2 regions of the Arthrobacter sp. K410C genome follow, and region 1 is predicted to be linked to the other one. Evidence: predicted binding sites of a transcription regulator. Region 1 holds the regulator's gene; the other holds the start of a gene.
What was found. Region 1 encodes HrcA, which represses chaperone genes, less so after heat shock. Its sites were predicted from a motif close to TTNGCACTCGNNNNNNNCGAGTGCNAA; they were not measured.
Positions count from the first base shown of each region.

Region 1 (6,771 bases):
CATATGGCAATATCGCCCAGCATGCCCTGCGGCGTGGGCCGGTCAGGTGTTCCGGGGGTGAGTTCATCCATGGGCACGGACAGGACATCTGTGGAACCGGGTTCGTCCATCAGCTCAAGGTGGAGCTTTTCCATCGCAGGCTCATCCACCAACAGGATGGACAGTTCCGCCTGCGGGTGGATGTAGAGCTGTTCAAAGATGTACCGGGACAATGCAACGAGTTCCGCTTCGTCCACCTGGACCCCGGACTCGTTGTTCACCTCGATGCTCAAGCGCGTTCCCCCCGTTTTTCCTTAACTGCTGAATGTTTGGCGCGGGCCCTCTGGGCGTCGTCCCAGATGCTGTAGGCGTTGACAATGTCGCCAACCAGGCGGTGGCGGACGACGTCGGCGGCATCCAAAACCGAGAAGTTGACGCCCTCGATGCCCTGCAGGATGTCCTCCACGATTCGGAGCCCGGACCGGGTGCCGAACGGAAGGTCCACCTGCGTGACGTCTCCGGTAACCACCATCTTGGATCCGAAGCCCAGGCGTGTCAGGAACATCTTCATCTGTTCGGGCGTGGTGTTCTGCGCCTCATCAAGGATGATGAACGCGTCGTTGAGGGTGCGCCCGCGCATATAGGCCAGGGGCGCCACTTCGATCGTTCCGGCCGCCATCAAGCGGGGGATGGACTCCGGGTCCATCATGTCGTGGAGGGCGTCGTAGAGCGGGCGCAGGTACGGATCGATCTTGTCGCTCAGCGTCCCGGGCAGGAACCCCAGGCGTTCCCCGGCTTCCACTGCCGGACGGGTCAGGATGATGCGGGTAACCTCTTTTTGCTGCAGGGCCTGGACCGCCTTGGCCATGGCCAGGTAGGTCTTCCCGGTGCCGGCAGGTCCGATGCCGAAAATCACCGTGTTGTCGTCGATGGCGTCAACGTAGGTTTTCTGGTTCAGGGTTTTCGGCCGGATTGTCCTGCCGCGGCTGGAGAGGATGTCGTGGGTGAGCACCTCCACAGGGTTCTGCAACGATTGGGTGCGCAGCAGGGCCACCAGCTGCTGCAGCACCGCCGGGCTGATGATGGTGCCGCGCGCCACGAGTCCGCGGACTTCGTGGAGCAGCCGCATGATCCGGGGTACGTCATGGATGGGTCCGCTGATGGAAAGCTCGTTGCCGCGGACGTGGAAGTTGACGTCCGGAAACTGCTCCTCGATGTACCGCAGCGCCTCATCGTGGCTGCCGAGCGACTGGACCATCTGATCGGAGTTGTCGAAAAGGACCACCTCAGTCCGGATGCCCGGGAGGGAGTGGGGGAACTCCCCGCTGCTGCCCTCTCCGGTGGACCGGCGCTTTCCGTTCGCTGATTCAGTCATAGTGATGGCCTGCTGGCCTGTGGTCCCCTCAAGGTCGGTACAGATTGTCTTTCCATATTACGCCAGCAGCCGCCGGCGCCGGATACGGGAACCGGTCGCATGGACGAAGAATGACCCAGTTCCGTCATTAGGTATCAACTTCATATCGGCCTCATATCGTTCCCGTTTCAGTTGGGCGCAGGCGAGGGCTGGCGGCCGGCAGGTCCTGCAGGGTGTGCCATGCTGGAAATCCAGCTGCAACTGGATGACCAGGCCGCCCGGGGATCGGCCCTCCACGTTAGGAAAGGACAGGACGAACGTGCCGGAATCCGCTGCGCCCCTGAGGGCGGGCCGTGCCGTGGGCCGCATGCGCGGTCTCCTGCTGGCCGGAGTCCTGGCAGCTGTCCCGGTCATGACAGGCTGCATCGCCGAGGCCGGGCCGACGCCCACGGGCACACTGGCCACCGATCCCATCGCCACCGGCACGGCACAGGCGCCGTCCACGAGTGCGCCGCTGGAAACCACCCAGTCCTCGAACAAGGCACCGGTGTACTGGATTGGCCGCAGCGGCAGCGACGTCTTCCTGTACCGCGAATTCCGGGACGTGCCGGACCAGGAAAATCCCGTGACGCGGGCCCTGCGCTCCATGATGTCGGACAAGCCGCTCGACCCCGACTTCTTCACGCCCTGGCAGAACCCCGGCACGCTCGCCACCTCCATTTCGGGTAAAGACGTCATCACCGTGGACGTCTCCGAGGACGCCTTCAACAGCAACCTCGATGCGGAGATGGCCGCCCGGGCCATCCAGCAGTTGGTCTACACGGCAACCGCCGCCGCCGCCAGCTCAGGCCTGATCGACTCCGGGCAGCAGATCCGGGTCCGAATCCTGGTGGACGGGCATACGGACTACCTGGCGTTCGACCACATCCCGCTCGGCGCACTGATGACCCGGAGCACGGGCCTGGTGGCGCCCGTCTGGATTATCGATCCGCAGGAAAACGTGGAAGTACCCGGAGGCAGCGTCAAGATCACCGGACGAAGCACAACCGCCGGCGGCAAGCTCCGCTGGCAAATCCTGCGGTCCGGAACCAACGGCAGCACGGAGCCCTTCCTCACCGGGGAGACAACAGCCTCGCCCGAGCAGGGCCAGGCGGGGGTTTTCACCCTGGCCCTGACCATGCCGGCCGGTGACTACGAGCTGCGGGTGGCGCAGGCCGGAACCGGGGGCCGTCCGGACCAGTTCGAGGACACCCGCGCCTTCAAGGTGCGGTAGCCGTCCAGCGGCCTAGGATGTCGCTGGCCAGCACGACGGCGGCCGGCCCTGCCGTGGATGACCGCAGGACGTGGTGCCCCAGCAGTGCGGTCACGGCGCCTTTGTCGCAGAGCCGGGTGACTTCGCGGGGACTGATCCCGCCCTCGGGTCCTACGATCAGGAGCACCTCGCGGTGTTCCGCTCCCCCGCCGCCGGCCTGCCAACCCTCAAGGACGGTGCGCAGCGGACGGACGGCGTCCTCGTGCAGGATGACCGCCAGGTCCGCGGCCTCGACGGCTGCGGAAAGCGCGGCGGTGTCGACGGCGGGGCGGACCTCCGGCACCCAGGACCGCCGTGCCTGCTTGGCGGCGGCGGTCACCACCGACTGCCATTTGGCGTGGGCTTTCGCTGCGCGGTCACCTTTCCACCGCACGATGGACCGCTCGGACTGCCATGGGATCACGGCGTCGACCCCCAGCTCGGTGGCCGTTTCGATGGCCAGCTCGTCCCGGTCGCCCTTTGCCAGGGCCTGGACGAGCACCAGCCGGACGTCCGGCCGCTGTTCGACGGTTACGGACGCGCACTCCACCTCGAGGGCCGCCGGCGCAGCAGCGGCGACCCGCCCTGTCATCCTGGTGCCGGCGCCGTCGACAATATCGACGGCTTCGCCCGGTTCAAGCCGTTTGACAGCGACGGCATGCCTGGCCTCGGCCCCTTCCAGGACGAAGCGGCCGCCCGGCGACATTCCATCCAGGGACCCGGCGGCGGTGAAGAAGACGGGGTTGCTCACCGCTACAGGTTACCGAGGCGGTCCCGAAGCTTGGCGAACATGCCGCCGCTCGCAGCCAGCTTGCCGTCAGTGATCTGCTCACCCCGGAGCTTGGCCAACTGCCGCAGCAGGTCTTCCTGGGCGGCATCGAGCTTGGCGGGAGTCTCCACCTGCAGGTGGACCTTGAGGTCGCCACGGCCATACCCGCGAAGGTGGGTGACGCCCAAACCGCGAAGCGTAATGATTTCACCGGATTGGGTGCCGGGCTTAACGTCGATTTCCTGCGTGCCGTCGAAGGTTTCCAGGCTGACCTCGGTGCCAAGGGCGGCCGCCGTCATGGGAATGTTCAAGGTGGCGTGGAGGTCGTCCCCGTCCCGGACATAAGTGGGATCGTTGTTGACCCGGATCTCCACGTAGAGGTCGCCGGAAGGTCCACCGGCGGGTCCCGCCTCACCCTGCCCGGACAGCTGGATGCGTGTTCCGGTGGCGACGCCGGCAGGAACCTTGATGGTCAGTGAACGGCGGCTCCGGATGCGGCCCTGGCCGCTGCACTCGTTGCAGGGATCCCTGATGACGGTGCCGAATCCTTCGCAGCTGCCGCAGGGGGCAGCCGTCATGACCTGGCCGAGGATGGAACGGACTGCCCGTTGGACCTGGCCGCTGCCGCCGCAGATGTCGCAGCGCTCCGGATGAGTGCCGGGCTGGCAGCAGGAGCCTTCGCAGGTGGGGCAGGTGACCGCCGTATCCACCTCGAGCTTCTTGTTGACGCCAAACACGGCGTCACGGAGGTCGATCCGGACGCTGATGAGGGCGTCCTGGCCGCGTCGGACGCGTGAGGCCGGACCGGTGGAGCCGCCGGCACCGAAGAAGGTGTCGAAGATGTCCTGGAATGCGAAGCCCTGCCCGGCGTAGCTGCCGCCGCCGAACCCGTTGTCCGTGCCGTTCTCGTTGCCGGTGGTGTCGTAGACGCGCCGCTTCTGGGGGTCCGAGAGGACTTCGTACGCATGGGTCACTGCCTTGAAGCGGTCAGCGGCCTCCTCGCCCGGGTTGACGTCCGGGTGCAGGGTACGGGCCAGCTTGCGGTAGGCCTTTTTGATTTCTTCTCCGGTGGCCTCCGGTGAGACTCCAAGGACGTCGTAGTGGCTGCTCAAAGTTCGTATCTCTTCCTTGTTGACTGCATGCAGTGGGGGTGTCCTTCCGCGGACCGGCTGCCAGGGCAACCGGCGCCCCGCTCAGGGCCCCAGAATCCGGGATAGGTAGCGGGCAACAGCCCTGACGGCGGCCATAGTGGTGGGATAGTCCATGCGCGTGGGCCCCAGCACGCCTATTTTCGCTGCGCTGTCCGGACCGTAGCCGGTGGCCACCACGGAAGCTTCGGCAAGGCCGTCGTACGGGTTCTCACGCCCGATGCTGACTGCCACGCCACGGTGGTCCTGCGCCATTTCGCTCAGCAGGCGCAGCATCACCACCTGTTCCTCCAGGGCTTCCAGGACAGGTCCGATGCTGAGCGGGAAATCCACGTTGGACCGGGCAAGGTTCGCCGTGCCCGCCATGACCATGCGCTCCTCGCGGCTGCTGTGCGCCAGGAGCTCCAGCCCGTGGGCCAGTGCCTGCGCAGCCGGCCGCTGCGCCGGGCCGACGGCGGAGACGACGCCGGGCAGGGACTGCCCTAACTGGCCCAGCGGGGTTCCGGCGAGGGAACCGAGGAACTGGGTCCGGAGCGCGGCGAGGGCGTCGTCACCGAGGTCCTGGCCGACGTCGATGACCCGCTGCTCCACCTTGCCGCTGTTGGCGATCAAAACCACCAGCACTTTCCGCGGTGCCAGCAGGACGAATTCGATGTGGCGGATCAGGGCCCGGCTCAGATGGGGATACTGGACCACCGCCACCTGGTTGGTCAGTTGCGACAGCAGCCGGACGGTCCGGTCCAGGACATCATCGAGGTCGTCGGAGCCTTCGAGCAGCGACTGGATGGCGCGGCGTTCAGCCTGGGACAGCGGCTTCACAGCCGAGATCTGGTCAACGAACAGGCGGTAGCCCTTGTCCGTGGGAATCCTGCCCGCACTGGTGTGCGGTGCGGTGATGAGCCCTTCGTCTTCCAGGGCTGCCATGTCGTTGCGGATTGTTGCACTGGATACGCCGAGATGATGCCTTTCCACCAGCGCCTTGGAACCCACGGGCTCGCGGGAGTGGACGTAGTCCTCCACGATTGCCCGCAGCACTTCCAGTTTGCGTGGCTCGCTCACACTCCACCTCCAATCCAGGGTCAGGGCGGCAGCGCCACCCTGTGCAACAAACATCAGGGAAAACCATCAGGGTTAGCACTCGACATGCCTAAGTGCTAACAGTCTATTATGACTCGCCCCGTTGTTAGCATTGGTACCGCTCCGGGCGAAATTCCGGCGGCACTGATCTAGCGCTAGGCGGAGTCGATCCATGGATTACCAGAACTGGGGGCCCCGGGAGATGTCCGGCCCCGTCCGCACCCAACTTCCCGAAGTCCCCGTTGAACGCGGCATGGTCCTGGAGGACGTGCAGTCCGGGTGGGTTGGTGCCGTGACGCGGGTGGAAAAGTCAGGCGGCATGCACGTGGTGGCGCTGGAAGACCGGCGGGGAAAGTCACGGACGTTCCGGCTCGGCTTCGGCTTCCTCCTGGAGGGCCAGGCCATCCGCCTGATGCCGCCGGCACCGCGTGCCGCTGCCGGCGCCGGAGCCGGCAGGACGGCGTCGGGCTCGGTCCGGGTCACGGGCCAGCGTGCCCAGGTGGCCAAAGCCAGCCGCATCTGGGTGGAAGGCAAGCACGACGCCGAACTGGTGGAGAAGGTCTGGGGAGACGACCTTCGAGTGGAGGGCATCGTCGTCGAACCCCTGCACGGCATTGACGACCTCGCCGGAGCGGTGGCCGATTTCCGGCCCGGGCCGGGACGGCGGCTGGGCGTGCTCGTGGACCACCTGGTGCCGGACTCGAAGGAGTCCCGCATTGCCGACGCCGTGATGGCGTCCCCCGGCGCCGCGGGGAACGTCCTGATCGTGGGCCACCCGTACGTGGATGTGTGGCAGGCCATCAGGCCCGCTGTCCTGGGGATCGAGCAGTGGCCCGTAGTGCCCCGGGGCCAGGACTGGAAGACCGGCGTGCTGGCGGCCTTCGGCTGGCCGCACGCCACGAAGGAGGACATCGGGCTGGGGTGGCAGAAGCTGCTGGGTGCCGTCCGCAGCTACGCTGACCTTGAGGCGTCGCTGCTGGGCCGCGTTGAGGAAGTGATCGACTTCCTCACGGTGCCCTGAATGGGGAGCCATGTCCCGGATAGCCAGTATTCTTGGTACTGCAGGTCCTGCGGCACTGTCCGCGGCCGCAGCAAGGCAGCACCGGCATTCCGCACTATTTGCACTCTCGAAGGAAACAGACTGTGGCAGAAA
Region 1 is NZ_JBNHFJ010000022.1:558-7,328, reverse strand. Features, by position in the region: gene ybeY (rRNA maturation RNase YbeY) at 1-272, opposite strand, end outside; gene AC5RU7_RS19235 (PhoH family protein) at 269-1,354, opposite strand; gene AC5RU7_RS19230 (GerMN domain-containing protein) at 1,653-2,606, shown strand; gene AC5RU7_RS19225 (16S rRNA (uracil(1498)-N(3))-methyltransferase) at 2,593-3,375, opposite strand; gene dnaJ (molecular chaperone DnaJ) at 3,378-4,505, opposite strand; gene hrcA (heat-inducible transcriptional repressor HrcA) at 4,587-5,600, opposite strand; gene AC5RU7_RS19210 (DUF3097 domain-containing protein) at 5,791-6,639, shown strand; gene AC5RU7_RS19205 (DUF4870 domain-containing protein) at 6,762-6,771, shown strand, end outside.

Region 2 (12,286 bases), on a different contig from region 1:
AGCTGGATGGCGTAAGCGGTCAGCGCTGGCCTGGTGTTCGCCCTCCGCTTCCGCCAGACAAGCCACGCCGCAACAGCCATGGCCGTGTACAGCACAGTCCATACCGGCCCGAACAAGAAGTTCGGCGGGGACCAGGGCGCCTTGTCCGCTGTGACGTACCAGCCGTCAACGTTGCTGGCGGTGGCCAGCCCGCCCAGCGCCGCAACCAGGAAGGACGCTGCCAGGAAGCCGGCCAACGCGGCCACCTGGATGCTGCCGCGGTGGGATTGGGCGCGTTCCTCCGGCGGCGGCATCAGCTGTTTCCGTTCTGGCTGCATCCTCCCACCCTTGCGAGCCCCGGTGCCTGAGTCAAGGCGGAAGGCCGGTCCTGCTGCAGGCTTTAGACTTGAGGCTGCATGTCCGCACACATCCACGAGTACCGAAACCGCGCATCAACCCGATTGGACACGGCCCCCTTGCGAGAATTCACCGCACGTTTTGCCACCGCCGAGGAAATTGAAAACTGGGACAAGCACGTCACGGCCAACCCGAACGGCGGCAACATGCTGCAGTCGGCCGCCTACGCCACGGTGAAAAACGGCAGCGGCTGGAAGGTCCGCTTCCTGGTGCTGGAAAGCCGGGAAACAGCCAGCTACAACCTGGTACTGGAAAAGAAGTTCCCCGTGCTCGGCCGGCTGTGGTACCTCATCAAAGGCCCGGACCTCGCCGCGCCGAAAGATCTAAAGGCCTCCTTGGAAGCCTGTGCCGCACTTGCCCGTGGGCGCAAGCTCAACGTCTTCACCATCAAGATCGAACCGGACATTATTGACTCTGCTGATGCCCAGGCGCAGCTAGCCGCCGCCGGACTGGTCAAGGCGCCGAACATCCAGTCCAACGACTCCACCGCCCTGCTGGATATTTCCCGATCCGAGGAAACGGTCCTTAAGAACATCTCTTCCCGCGCCCGCAACGCCATCCGGCGGGCCGAGCGGGAAGGCTGCGAAGTTGTGCGCAAGGAACAGGGGCCGGAAACGTACCGCGCCCTGTACGACCTCATGGCGGACACGGTCAAGGCCAAGGGCTCGATGCCTCTGCGCAGCTACGAGTACTACGCCGCCTTCTGGGACGAATTCTGCAACCGGGGCCAGGGGAACTTCTTCTTTGCCTACGAGGACGGCAAGCCCAGCGTGGGCGCCTTCGTGATCAACTACGGCGCCAAAGCGACCTACAAAGACGGCGGCTCCACCCAGAACCGCAAACAGTACGGCGACTCGCACCTGGTCCAGTGGACAGCAATCCGGCGCATGCAGGAACTTGGCTGCACCGAATACGACTTCTGCGGCACACCTCCGTCCTCCCGCATCAAGGACAAGAGCCACAACCTCTACGGCATGGGAATGTTCAAAACCAGCTTCACCAAGACGGTCACGGACTTTGTGGGCTGCCACGACTACGTGCTCTCGCCACTGCGGCACCGTCTCTGGGTCAAGGGCGCAGAAAGGGTGTTCCGCCGGATCGAAACGGCGCGGACCGGCCAGCAGTTCTACTGACCCCCACCCGTCCCGCGGCCGCCAGCGCCAGCAGTGCGCCGCCTCAAGCCCCTCCCGCACCGCGGCCCCTGCCACGCCGCGAGAACACCGAAGAAGGTAAGCCCCTTGAATCCAGTTCCCACGGCCACCGGCCTTGAGCCCGCAGTCCTCAGCGATGCCGAGTTCGAGGCATTCGCCCTGAAGCATCCGCAGAACAGCTTCCTGCAATCCGTCGACTTTGCCAGGTTCCAGCGAGCCCGCGGCCAGGAAGTGGAACTCTTCGGGGTACGCAGGGACGGCGAACTCGTGGCGGCCGGAAAGCTGAACTACACCACCACCCGCCTGGGCTACACCGTGTCCGAATGCGCCAAGGGGCCCCTGATGGACTACGCGGACCGGGAACTGGTGACCGCCGTCGTCGGACTCCTGCGGAAGCGTGCCCGCGAACGCAAAGCAGCCGAGCTGCGCATCTCCCCAAACATCCACTACATCGCCCGGGACGAGGACGGTGCAGAACACCCCGAGGTGCTGGACAACCGTCCGCTCGTGGCTCAGCTGGAAGGGCTGGGATTCCGGCACCAGGGACTGGACATGGACTTCGTGAACGTCAACTGGATGTTCATCAAGAGCCTCCAGGGCATCCAGGACGCGGAAGAGCTGATCATGAGCACCAGCTACCGCACCCGGAAGGCAATCCGGAAGGCAGAGAAGAACGGCGTGTTCCTCGAGCAGGCCACGCTGGAAACGCTGGACGACTTCTACGCCGCGCTCAGCCGGGCCGGGGACGAAAAGGGGTTCGTCTACCGCGAGCGGGCCTACTACGAGCATCTGCTCCGCAGCACGTCCCCTGAGTTCACCAAGCTCATGATGGCCAAGATCGACATCCCGGCCTACCGCAAGTCCATCAGCGACCGCCTGGCCAGTGAGTCCGCCACTGCCGCCGACCTCCGCCGCGAAGTGGAAGAGACTGGCAGCAAGAAGAAAGCCAACCGGCTCAAGGTGGTCCAGGACCTGGTGGACAGTTATGAGCGCAGCCTCAAGGACATTGAGCGGTTCCCGGACTCCGTGGGCGTTGCCACGGTGGCCGCCATCCACTTCGTTTGCTACGGCGATGAGGTGGTCTGCGTGATCGGCGGCACCGTCCAGGATTACATCTACTTCAACGGCGCCACGTCGCTGTATTGGGGCATGATGCTGCACGCCCTGGAAAAGGGCTATCCGCGCTACAACTTCTACGGAACGTTTGGCATCTCCGGCCAGGACCAGGAAGGCCACGGCGGCTACGAGTTCAAGAAGGGCTTCGGCGGCGAGGTGGTCCAGCTGGTGGGTGACTTCGCGATGCCCGTCAGGCCTGCCGTGTTCCACGCGAACCGGCTTGCGCGCGGGGCCGTTGCGGCGGCCCGCACGGTACTGGGCAGGTTGCCCGGCAGGCGTACATCCTGACGGGCAGTCCACGCCACGGCACAGTCCACACCGCACAGGGAGGAGGGACCCTTGACTGACCGACCCGGGAGCCCGGCGGCAGGCCGCCCGCAACGGGCGAAATCTGACCCTGCAAAGCCTGAACCCGCCGCCACAGGACCGGAGCGGGCCGGAGACGGACGTTCCGGGGCCCAGCTTTCCGGTGCCCAGTCTTCCGGGGTTCGGCCTCACACCGACGGCCTGCCAAAGACGCAGGCGCTGACCGCTGCCGAACTGCGGCAAGATGCTGCGGCGAAGAAGATGCTGCGCCGCCTGGTCCAGGGTGAAAACCCGCCGACGGCGCCGTTGAGCATCGTGGACCGGCTGGCTGGCAGTCCTTATGCAAACCCCACCATCCAGGTGGGCGGCGTGGACACCTCCGCGCGCAAGACGCTTGACTTCGCCCTGCACCTGGCTGAAACCATGTTCCGGTACGGTGCCGGCGCGCTGGAGGTGGAAACCAGCATCATCGCTGTCACCGCGGCGCTGGGGCTGAAAAACATCGAGGTGGACATCACCAACCAGTCCGTGGGCATCAATTACGCGCCCAAGGACCAGACGCCCATTGCGCTGCTGCGCGTGGTGCGGTCCTGGACCAACAACTATGCCGGCCTGGCCAAAGTGCACCAGCTGGTGACGGACATTGTGGCCGGGGGAGTGGGCCGGGATGAGGCCATCCGCAGGCTGAATGAGGCGATCACCAGCCCCAAGCCCTTTCCGCGCTGGATGGTCACGGTGGCCTTCGGTATTTTCGCGGCGGCGTTCGTGGGCGTGCTGGGCGGCGGCCCGGTGGCCTCGGCCATCGCGTTCGTTGCCAATATCGGCATCAGCCTGCTGGCGCGCCAGCTGGGACGCTGGCGGGTGCCGGACTTCTTCATTACCGCCAGCTGCTCCTTCGTGGTGACCCAGCTGGCCCTCCTGCTCTGGCAGTTCGGCTTGACCAACTCGCCGGCGATCGTAGTGGTGGGCGGCATCCTCCTGCTGCTCCCGACAGGTCGCCTTGTCTCGTCCGTGCAGGACGCCATCAACGGGTTCCCCGTCACGGCGGCCGGACGGTTCCTCTCAACACTGCTGACCTTCGGCGCCATCGTGGCCGGCATCGCCGTCGCGTTTGTGGTGGGTGAACTGACGGGGATGCCGCGGATCGACGTCACGCAGACGTTCCCGCCGGCCTACGATCTGTGGGTCCTGGTCATCTTCGTGGCGGTGGCTGTGATGGCCATCTGCATCACGGAACAGACCAGCTGGCAGCTCCTGCTGCCCACCGCGGCTGTGGGCGTCGCAGGCTACTTCGTCCTGCTTGGCGGCGGGCTGCTCGGCATCGGTGACCGCTTTTCACCGGCCCTTGCTGCCGTGGTGATCGGCCTGCTGGCACGCGTGGTCGCCCTCCGCCTGGGCGCGCCGCAGCTGGTGGTGGCAGTCCCCGCGGCGCTGATCCTGCTCCCGGGCCTCACCATTTTCCGCTCCATGTACGTACTCACCATCGAGGAAGCCGAGATCCTTCTGGGTGCCGGGGGTATGCTCAGCGCGGGCGCGATTGTGCTGGGAACGGCCGGGGGAATCGTCCTGGGCGACACCCTGGCGCGGCCACTGACCCGGAGCCTGGCAAGCAACGAGCGGCGCCGCGCCCGCCGGCGCTGACCCGGCACGCGGCAGGTTCCGGCTGACGGTGCCGAAGGTCAGATCTGGCCGACCGGAAGCTTCTTTTCGGCCTGGAACACGTCCTCCACGCGTCCCTGCGCCCAGTAGCCGGATAGCGAAACCTGCCTGCGTTCCAGGCCGCGCTGGGTAAAGAAGACTTCCCGGAGGGCCTTCATGTAGCCCCGCTCGCCGTGCGCGAAAACGTCCACCGTGCCACCAGGCCATTCGGCGCCGGCCACAGCGCTGACCAGCTGGTCGCTGGACCCGGCCGGTACGCCGTTACGGAACAGCCAGGTGATTTCCACGCCTGCCGGTGCGGTGAGCGGCTGCACGTCGGCGTCGGAATCCACTTCAAGGAAGGCCAGGCCTGTCGCCTCCGGAGGCAGTGCCTCGAGGCACGCGGCGATGGCGGGCAGGGCTGCCTCGTCGCCGGCAAAAAGGTACCAGCCGGCCTCCGGGTTGGGATTGTAGGCGCCGCCCGGGCCGGTGAAGGTGATGGGATCGCCGGGCTGTGCCTTGGCCGCCCAAGGGCCGGCCAGCCCGTCGTCGCCGTGCACCACAAAGTCGATGGCAAGTTCCCGGGCGGCCGGATCAACCCAGCGCAGGGTGTACGTGCGCGTATAGGGCCACTGCTCGCGCGGCATGGTTTCCCGGATGCTCCATAGGTCCAGGGGAGACGGGTACTGGACGCCGGGCTGCGGAAAGACAATCTTCACGTACCGGTCCACGAAGCCGTTGTTGACAAAGTCAGCAAAGCCCGGGCCACCAGCCACGATGCGGACCATGTGCGGCGAGAGCTGTTCCCGGCGGAGGACCTCCAAATTGATCTGGGGGCGGCTCTTCTTGGTGGCGCTGGTGGCGGCAGGAACAATGCTCATAAGGTAAGCCTAAGCTAAAGGAACTGGCGGAAGCTCCCAGGTTACGTCCCGGGCGCCCTGCTCCCGGAGGAGCCGGTTGACCTGGCTGAAGGGCCGGGAGCCGAAGAAGCCGCGGGACGCCGACAGCGGACTCGGATGGGCGCTGGACACCACCGGGGTATCACCAAGCAGCGGACGGACTGATTCGGCTTCCTTGCCCCACAACAAGGCCACCAGCGGCAAGGGCGCGCCGTACGGGGACTGCCGGGCGGCGACCGCGGCGACGGCCGCCGTCGTAATTTTCTCCCAGCCCTTGCCGCGGTGGGAACCGGCGGAACCGGCACGCACGGTCATCACCCGGTTCAGCAGCAGCACACCCTGCTCCGCCCAGGCGGAAAGGTCGCCGTGCACCCGGGCTGGGATGCCAAGGTCCGCCTCCAGTTCGCGGTAGATGTTCGCGAGGCTGCGGGGGATGGGCCGCGTGCGCCTGTCAACGGAGAATGAGAGGCCGACGGCGTGACCCGGCGTCGGGTAGGGGTCCTGGCCCACCACCAGGACCTTCACACCGGCAAGGGGCTGGCGGAACGCGCGCAGGACGTTCGACGGCGACGGCAGCACCTGGTGCCCGGCCGCCACCTCATCTGCCAGGAAGCCGAGGACGGCGCGAAGCTCGGGTTCCACCCCCGCCAGCGCCTCGGCCCAGTCCGGAGCCACGAGGTCCGTCAGCGGGCGCCGCGCGAGTTCGGCGAACTCTTCCATTCCGGCGGGGTCCTGCTCCAATTCGAACAAGGCGTCTGATTCAGGCACCGTCCCATTCTTGCAGGCGAGCGGCGGCACTTAGGCTCGGATGCGGGTCCCGGCCCTCGCCGACGCAAATGACAAGGCTGTTATTCGTCCGTAGCATGGGGGTAAGACATTTTCCCCTAGACCTCGAAGGAGTGTGCCGTGGCGGAACCGGCCCGGGAACATCTGCCCGAGGAATTGCCGGCGCAGGAACCACGGAACACCCTGCTGGCGGACTTCACGCTGCGCGAGTCCCCGCTCAATGAACGCGAGCAGCAGGTGCTGGCGCTTGAGCGTCAGTGGTGGAAGTACGCCGGGGCAAAGGAACAGGCCATCCGGGAGCTCTTCGACCTCTCTGCCACCCACTACTACCAGCTGCTGAACGCCCTGATCGACCGCGAGGATGCACTCGCCCACGATCCCATGCTGGTCAAAAGACTGCGTAGACTACGTACGTCCCGCCACCGTGCCCGGACCGCCCGGCGCCTGGGCTCCGACACCTAGGACCACCCGCGCCCCCAGCCGCAATTCCCAAGGAAGTCAGCCATGACCAGATACGCCCGCGACGAATTCGACAAGGTCCCGGAAAACCCCCAGCGGCAAGGTGTCCACCGCACTGCTTCTGCGCCCTCGCGGGTACGTCTCTGGCCCATCCTGGCAGTAGGGGTGGCGGCGCTGGCCATCGGGCTGGTGTCTTTCCTGATCCTTCCGAAACTTGGCTTCAGCGGCACGGGTGCCCAGGTATCTTCCAGCCAGGAAGCGGCCCCGCTGGCGGAAACGGGGACAACGCCTTCGGCCAGTCCTGAAAGCACCCCGGAACCTACTGCGGAAGCCACGCCATCGGCGTCGACCGGGCCATCGCCCAGTGCCGAGGCTGTTCCCGAAGCCACCACCGCGGCGCAGGCGCAGGTCTTCCTTGACCGGACCCAGCCCGTTGCCGTCTACAACGCCACCGGAGCGGCAGGCCTGGCGGGCCGGGTGGGCGGAACCGTCCAGGCGGACGGCTGGACCCTGGGGCAGGTTGGCAACTGGGCCGGAGCGCCGCAGCAGGGTTCCACCATCTTCTACGCCGGACCTGAACAGCTGGCCAACGCCCAGGCCCTCGCGCGGCTGCTAGGCGTCCCCACGCTGGTCAGCAGCACGGACTTCCAGGTTCCCCTGGTTGTGGTGCTGGGACCCGGTTACCGGTGAGCGTCCCCGGTCCGGCCGGTCACGCGTAAATAACTATTCCCGGCTCCACTCCCGGACACCTGCAGCGCCAGGCAGGCATTGGCTAAAGTGAAGTCCAGGGTCCGGTTCGGGGCAGGCAAGCATCATTCGGGCTCCTGAGTCCCCGGTCTCAACGGAAAGAGTTGGTCAGCATGGCACTGGGAACCGTGAAATGGTTCAACGCGGAAAAGGGCTACGGCTTCATCACCGTTGACGGATCCGGCGACGACATCTTTGTCCACTGGTCCGCCATTCTGGGTGAGGGCTACCGCGCGCTGGATGAGGGGCAGCGCGTTGAGCTTGAAGTCGGCGAAGGCGAGAAGGGCCCGCAGGCCGAAAGCGTCCGGCCGGCCGAGTGAAGCATTTCCCCGTTTCCGCCGTCCATATCCGTCCGGCGCTCGCCCTCTCCACGTGTGCCCTCCTGGCTGCCACTGCCTGTTCCGGAGTCACCGGCAACGTCCGCGTAGAGTCAGTCGAGGCGTCAGGCGACGGCATCCTGCGGGTTGGCCTGGTCCTGGACAACACCGGTGACAGCAGTTTCCTCAATGACTCCCAGCTTGCCGCGGCCAGGCTCGCGGTCAGGGAGATCAACGCGACCGGCGGCCACAAGGGCAGGCCGGTGGAACTCCTGCCGGTCGAGTCGGGCCAGGATGCCGCGGCACAGGCACATGCACTGGTGGCCGGCAAGGCAGACGTTGTCGTAGGACCCACCGATTCGAGCCACGCAACCGCTGTAATTGATGTTCTCTCCCGGGCCAGGACACCGCTGATCTCGCCGGCCAACACGGCTGCAGGACTTACCGGCGCGGACTCCGGCGGTTACTACTTCCGCACGGCCGCCGCGGACGTCGCCCAGGCACCCGTCCTGGTGAAGCTTGCGAAGAATGCCGGTGCTGCCTCCGTTTCCGTGGTGTACCAGGAAGGCGCCTACGGCAAGGACGTCGCCGTCGCCATTTCCGAAGCAGCGGGCCAGGCCGGACTGGACGTTGCGGCAACCGAGGAGTTCCCTCCGGGGGAGGCGGGCCGGGCCGCCGGCGCGGCAAGGGAGGCCGGTGCCGATGCCGTGATCCTGGTGGCCCGCGAAGGCGCCCAGGGCGCACTCGCGGAACTGGACAGTGCCGGGATCGCCGGCTCCCGCATCATCCTCAGCGATGGAGCCTTCGCCCGGTACGGGTCCAAGCTGGGCGCCAAGGCACTGGAGGGCGCCCGTGCCGTGGTCCCCGGACAGCTTCCCTCCGCCGGATTCCAGGAACGGCTGCTCGCCGTCGACGGCCAATTGAAGGATCTTTCCTTCGCCGCCGAGGCCTACGACGCCGTCACCCTGGCGGCGCTGGCCGCGGCCCGGGCACAGGACGACGCCGGTCGTTCCATCGCCGCCAACCTCATCAACGTGTCCGGCGGCGCTGCCGGCGGTTCCGCCGAGGCTCCCGCCTGCTCCACCTACAAGGGCTGCGTCACGGGGCTGGCAGCGGGTGATGAGATCAATTACGACGGCGAATCCGGCCCCGTCGCGTTCGACGCCAACGGAGACATCACCACCGCGAACTTCAGGGTCTTCACGTATGGTGCCGACAACCTGCCGGCACCGAGCGGCAGCGAAACAGCGGGGCGCAGCGGAAACTGACGCGCTGATCGCCGTCAGCGAATACTCCTCGGACGGCCGCTGCTTCAATCGCCTTTCGCTTGCACTCTCACGTAGGGAGTGCTAATTATTGACTTAGCACTCTGACGTACCGACTGCTAACGCAAGGCCTGTTTCAACCAGGCGGTGCGCGGCATCGGGCTAGGAGCCAAGAAACACCTAACTGGAGTGAGGTCCGCACCCGGAGGCATACAGAGGCCGCCGGCAAAGGACCGTCCGTCGCGGGCACTGCAGCGAAGGTTCATTCTTAACGACCGTCCCGAAAGGACCACTGCCGTTATGGCCAAGATCATTGCATTTGATGAAGAGGCACGCCGCGGCCTTGAGCGGGGCCTGAACACCCTCGCCGACGCCGTTAAGGTCACCCTCGGCCCGCGTGGACGCAACGTCGTCCTCGAAAAGAAGTGGGGCGCCCCCACGATCACCAACGATGGTGTTTCCATCGCCAAGGAGATCGAGCTGGACGATCCCTACGAGAAGATCGGCGCCGAGCTGGTCAAGGAAGTTGCCAAGAAGACGGATGACGTCGCAGGCGACGGCACCACCACCGCTACCGTGCTGGCCCAGGCCCTGGTCAAGGAAGGCCTGCGCAACGTTGCCGCCGGCGCCGACCCGCTGTCCCTGAAGCGCGGCATCGAAAAGGCTGTTGACGCTGTCACCGCCGAGCTGCTGAACTCCGCCAAGGAAATCGAAACCAAGGAAGAGATCGCCGCCACGGCCTCGATCTCCGCCGGCGACGACGAAATCGGTGCGCTTATTGCCGAAGCCCTGGACAAGGTTGGCAAGGAAGGCGTCATCACGGTCGAGGAATCCAACACCTTCGGCCTGGAGCTCGAACTCACCGAAGGCATGCGCTTCGACAAGGGCTACATCTCCGCTTACTTCGTCACGGACGCAGAGCGCCAGGAAACGGTCCTCGAGGACCCGTACATCCTGATCGTCAACTCCAAGATCTCCAACGTCAAGGAACTGGTTGCTGTCCTCGAAAAGGTCATGCAGTCCAACAAGCCGCTGCTGATCATCGCCGAAGACATCGAGGGCGAGGCCCTGGCCACCCTGATCGTCAACAAGATCCGCGGCACGTTCAAGTCCGTCGCCGTCAAGGCTCCGGGCTTCGGTGACCGCCGCAAGGCACAGCTCGCCGACATCGCCGTGCTCACCGGCGGCCAGGTCATCTCCGAGGAAGTCGGCCTGAAGCTGGAGAACGCCGGCCTGGAGCTGCTGGGCAAGGCCCGCAAGGTTGTTGTGACCAAGGACGAGACCACCATCGTCGAGGGTGCAGGCGACGCCGACCAGATCGCCGGCCGCGTTTCCCAGATCCGCGCCGAGATCGAAAACTCCGACTCCGACTACGACCGCGAGAAGCTGCAGGAGCGCCTGGCCAAGCTGGCCGGCGGTGTCGCAGTCATCAAGGCCGGTGCCGCAACCGAGGTTGAGCTCAAGGAGCGCAAGCACCGCATCGAGGACGCCGTGCGCAACGCAAAGGCTGCCGTTGAAGAAGGCATCGTCGCCGGTGGCGGCGTAGCCCTCATCCAGGCCGGCGCAAAGGCATTCGCCAACCTGCAGCTCTCCGGCGACGAAGCAACCGGCGCCAACATCGTCCGTGTTGCCATCGACGCCCCGCTGAAGCAGATTGCCTTCAACGCAGGCATGGAGCCCGGCGTGGTGGTGGACAAGGTCCGCGGCCTCCCCGCAGGCCACGGCCTGAACGCCGCAACCGGTGAATACACCGACCTGCTGGCTGCCGGAGTGAACGACCCCGTCAAGGTGACCCGCTCTGCCCTGCAGAACGCGGCCTCCATCGCCGGCCTGTTCCTCACCACTGAAGCAGTCGTGGCCGACAAGCCGGAGAAGAACCCCGCTCCCGTTGGCGGCGGCGACGAGATGGGCGGCATGGGCGGCTTCTAGCCTTCCTGCCGGGCCAGTCCCGCAGCTATAAGAAATGCGGCCCCTCTTTTCGAGGGGCCGCATTTTTTCTTGGCTGGATTTTTCGAGGACCGGGGCCGCTACTTCCGTGCGCTGGAGAGCATCCCTTCGACTTCCTTCTTGAAGGCTTCGGCGGCAGCCTGGGGAGTGAGGCGGTCGTAGAGCACTTCGTCCGTGTACCGCTTGATGACGTTCTGCACGCTGCCAGCCCCCACCGGCGGGACCGGGGGTGCTTCCTTCATGTCCGGGGCAATGTCCTTGAGGAAGGACACCACCGTGGTGTCTGCTGGCTTCAGGTCGGGGGTAATGCTTTCCACAATCTCCGCGTTGGTGGGCACGCCCCGGTCCGTCATCAGGATGGCGCCGGCCTCGGGACTGTTGGTCAGGTAGTTGATGAAGGTGGCGGTCTCCTCGGGATGCTTGGAGCGTGATGAAGCCGACCAGAACATTGTGGGCTTGTAGTACATCCCGTTGTCCGCGGCGGACCCGTGAATGCTGGGGGCGCGGAGCATCTTGATGCTGCTGCCCGTGGTGGATTCCAGTGAACCCAGCTGGTTGGTCCACCACCAGGCCATGCCAACCCTGTTGGTGCCGAACAGGCTTTCCTCCAGGCCGGCGCCCGAGTCCTCGGTGGCCACCGTTGCCGGAGGGCTTACCTTGGAGTCGCGTTGCTCCTTCAGGCGTTCCCAGAAGGATGCAGCCGTCGCCGTGTCGAAGTCCAGCTTGCCGTCGGCAGAGTACAGGTTTTCGCCGTGCTGCCGCAGCCAAATGATCAGGTCCGCTTCGTTGCTGCCGTATGCGGCACCGTAGTTCTTTCCGTCGCCGGCTGCGCTGATCTTCGACGCCGTGTCCATGTAGTCGTCCCAGGTCCAGGTGGTGTCGTCCGGGAGTGGCACGCCCGCGGCCTCGAAAACCTTGGTGTTGGCCATGATGACATAGGCATTCTGGCCGGTGCTCAAACCGTACTGCGCACCGTCGTACTGGCCCGACGCCAGGGCTTCCTTATCCAGCTTTGAAGTGTCGATCCCGTCCTGTTTTCCGAGGTCCAGGAGGGCGCCCCGCCCGCCGTACTCGGCGATGTATTTCTGGTCCATCTGGATGACGTCCGGCGCGTCATTCGCTGCAGTCTTGGTGGCGAGCTTGTCCCAGTAGCTGGACCACTCGCCCGGTTCTGATTCGATGTTGATGTTGGGGTGTTCCGCCTCGAAAGCGGCGATGACCTTTTCGGTCTGTGCATTGAGGTACTCATTGCCCCACCA
Region 2 is NZ_JBNHFJ010000010.1:463-12,748, forward strand. Features, by position in the region: gene AC5RU7_RS14340 (TspO/MBR family protein) at 1-293, opposite strand, end outside; gene AC5RU7_RS14345 (lipid II:glycine glycyltransferase FemX) at 396-1,529, shown strand; gene AC5RU7_RS14350 (peptidoglycan bridge formation glycyltransferase FemA/FemB family protein) at 1,635-2,951, shown strand; gene AC5RU7_RS14355 (threonine/serine exporter family protein) at 3,003-4,610, shown strand; gene AC5RU7_RS14360 (siderophore-interacting protein) at 4,649-5,488, opposite strand; gene AC5RU7_RS14365 (uracil-DNA glycosylase) at 5,498-6,274, opposite strand; gene AC5RU7_RS14370 (DUF3263 domain-containing protein) at 6,413-6,754, shown strand; gene AC5RU7_RS14375 (LytR C-terminal domain-containing protein) at 6,797-7,441, shown strand; gene AC5RU7_RS14380 (cold-shock protein) at 7,612-7,818, shown strand; gene AC5RU7_RS14385 (ABC transporter substrate-binding protein) at 7,815-9,083, shown strand; gene groL (chaperonin GroEL) at 9,381-11,009, shown strand; gene AC5RU7_RS14395 (ABC transporter substrate-binding protein) at 11,108-12,286, opposite strand, start outside.
Region 2: groL (chaperonin GroEL) is a predicted target of HrcA. The motif match lies at 9,177-9,203, and genes of this name have one in related genera.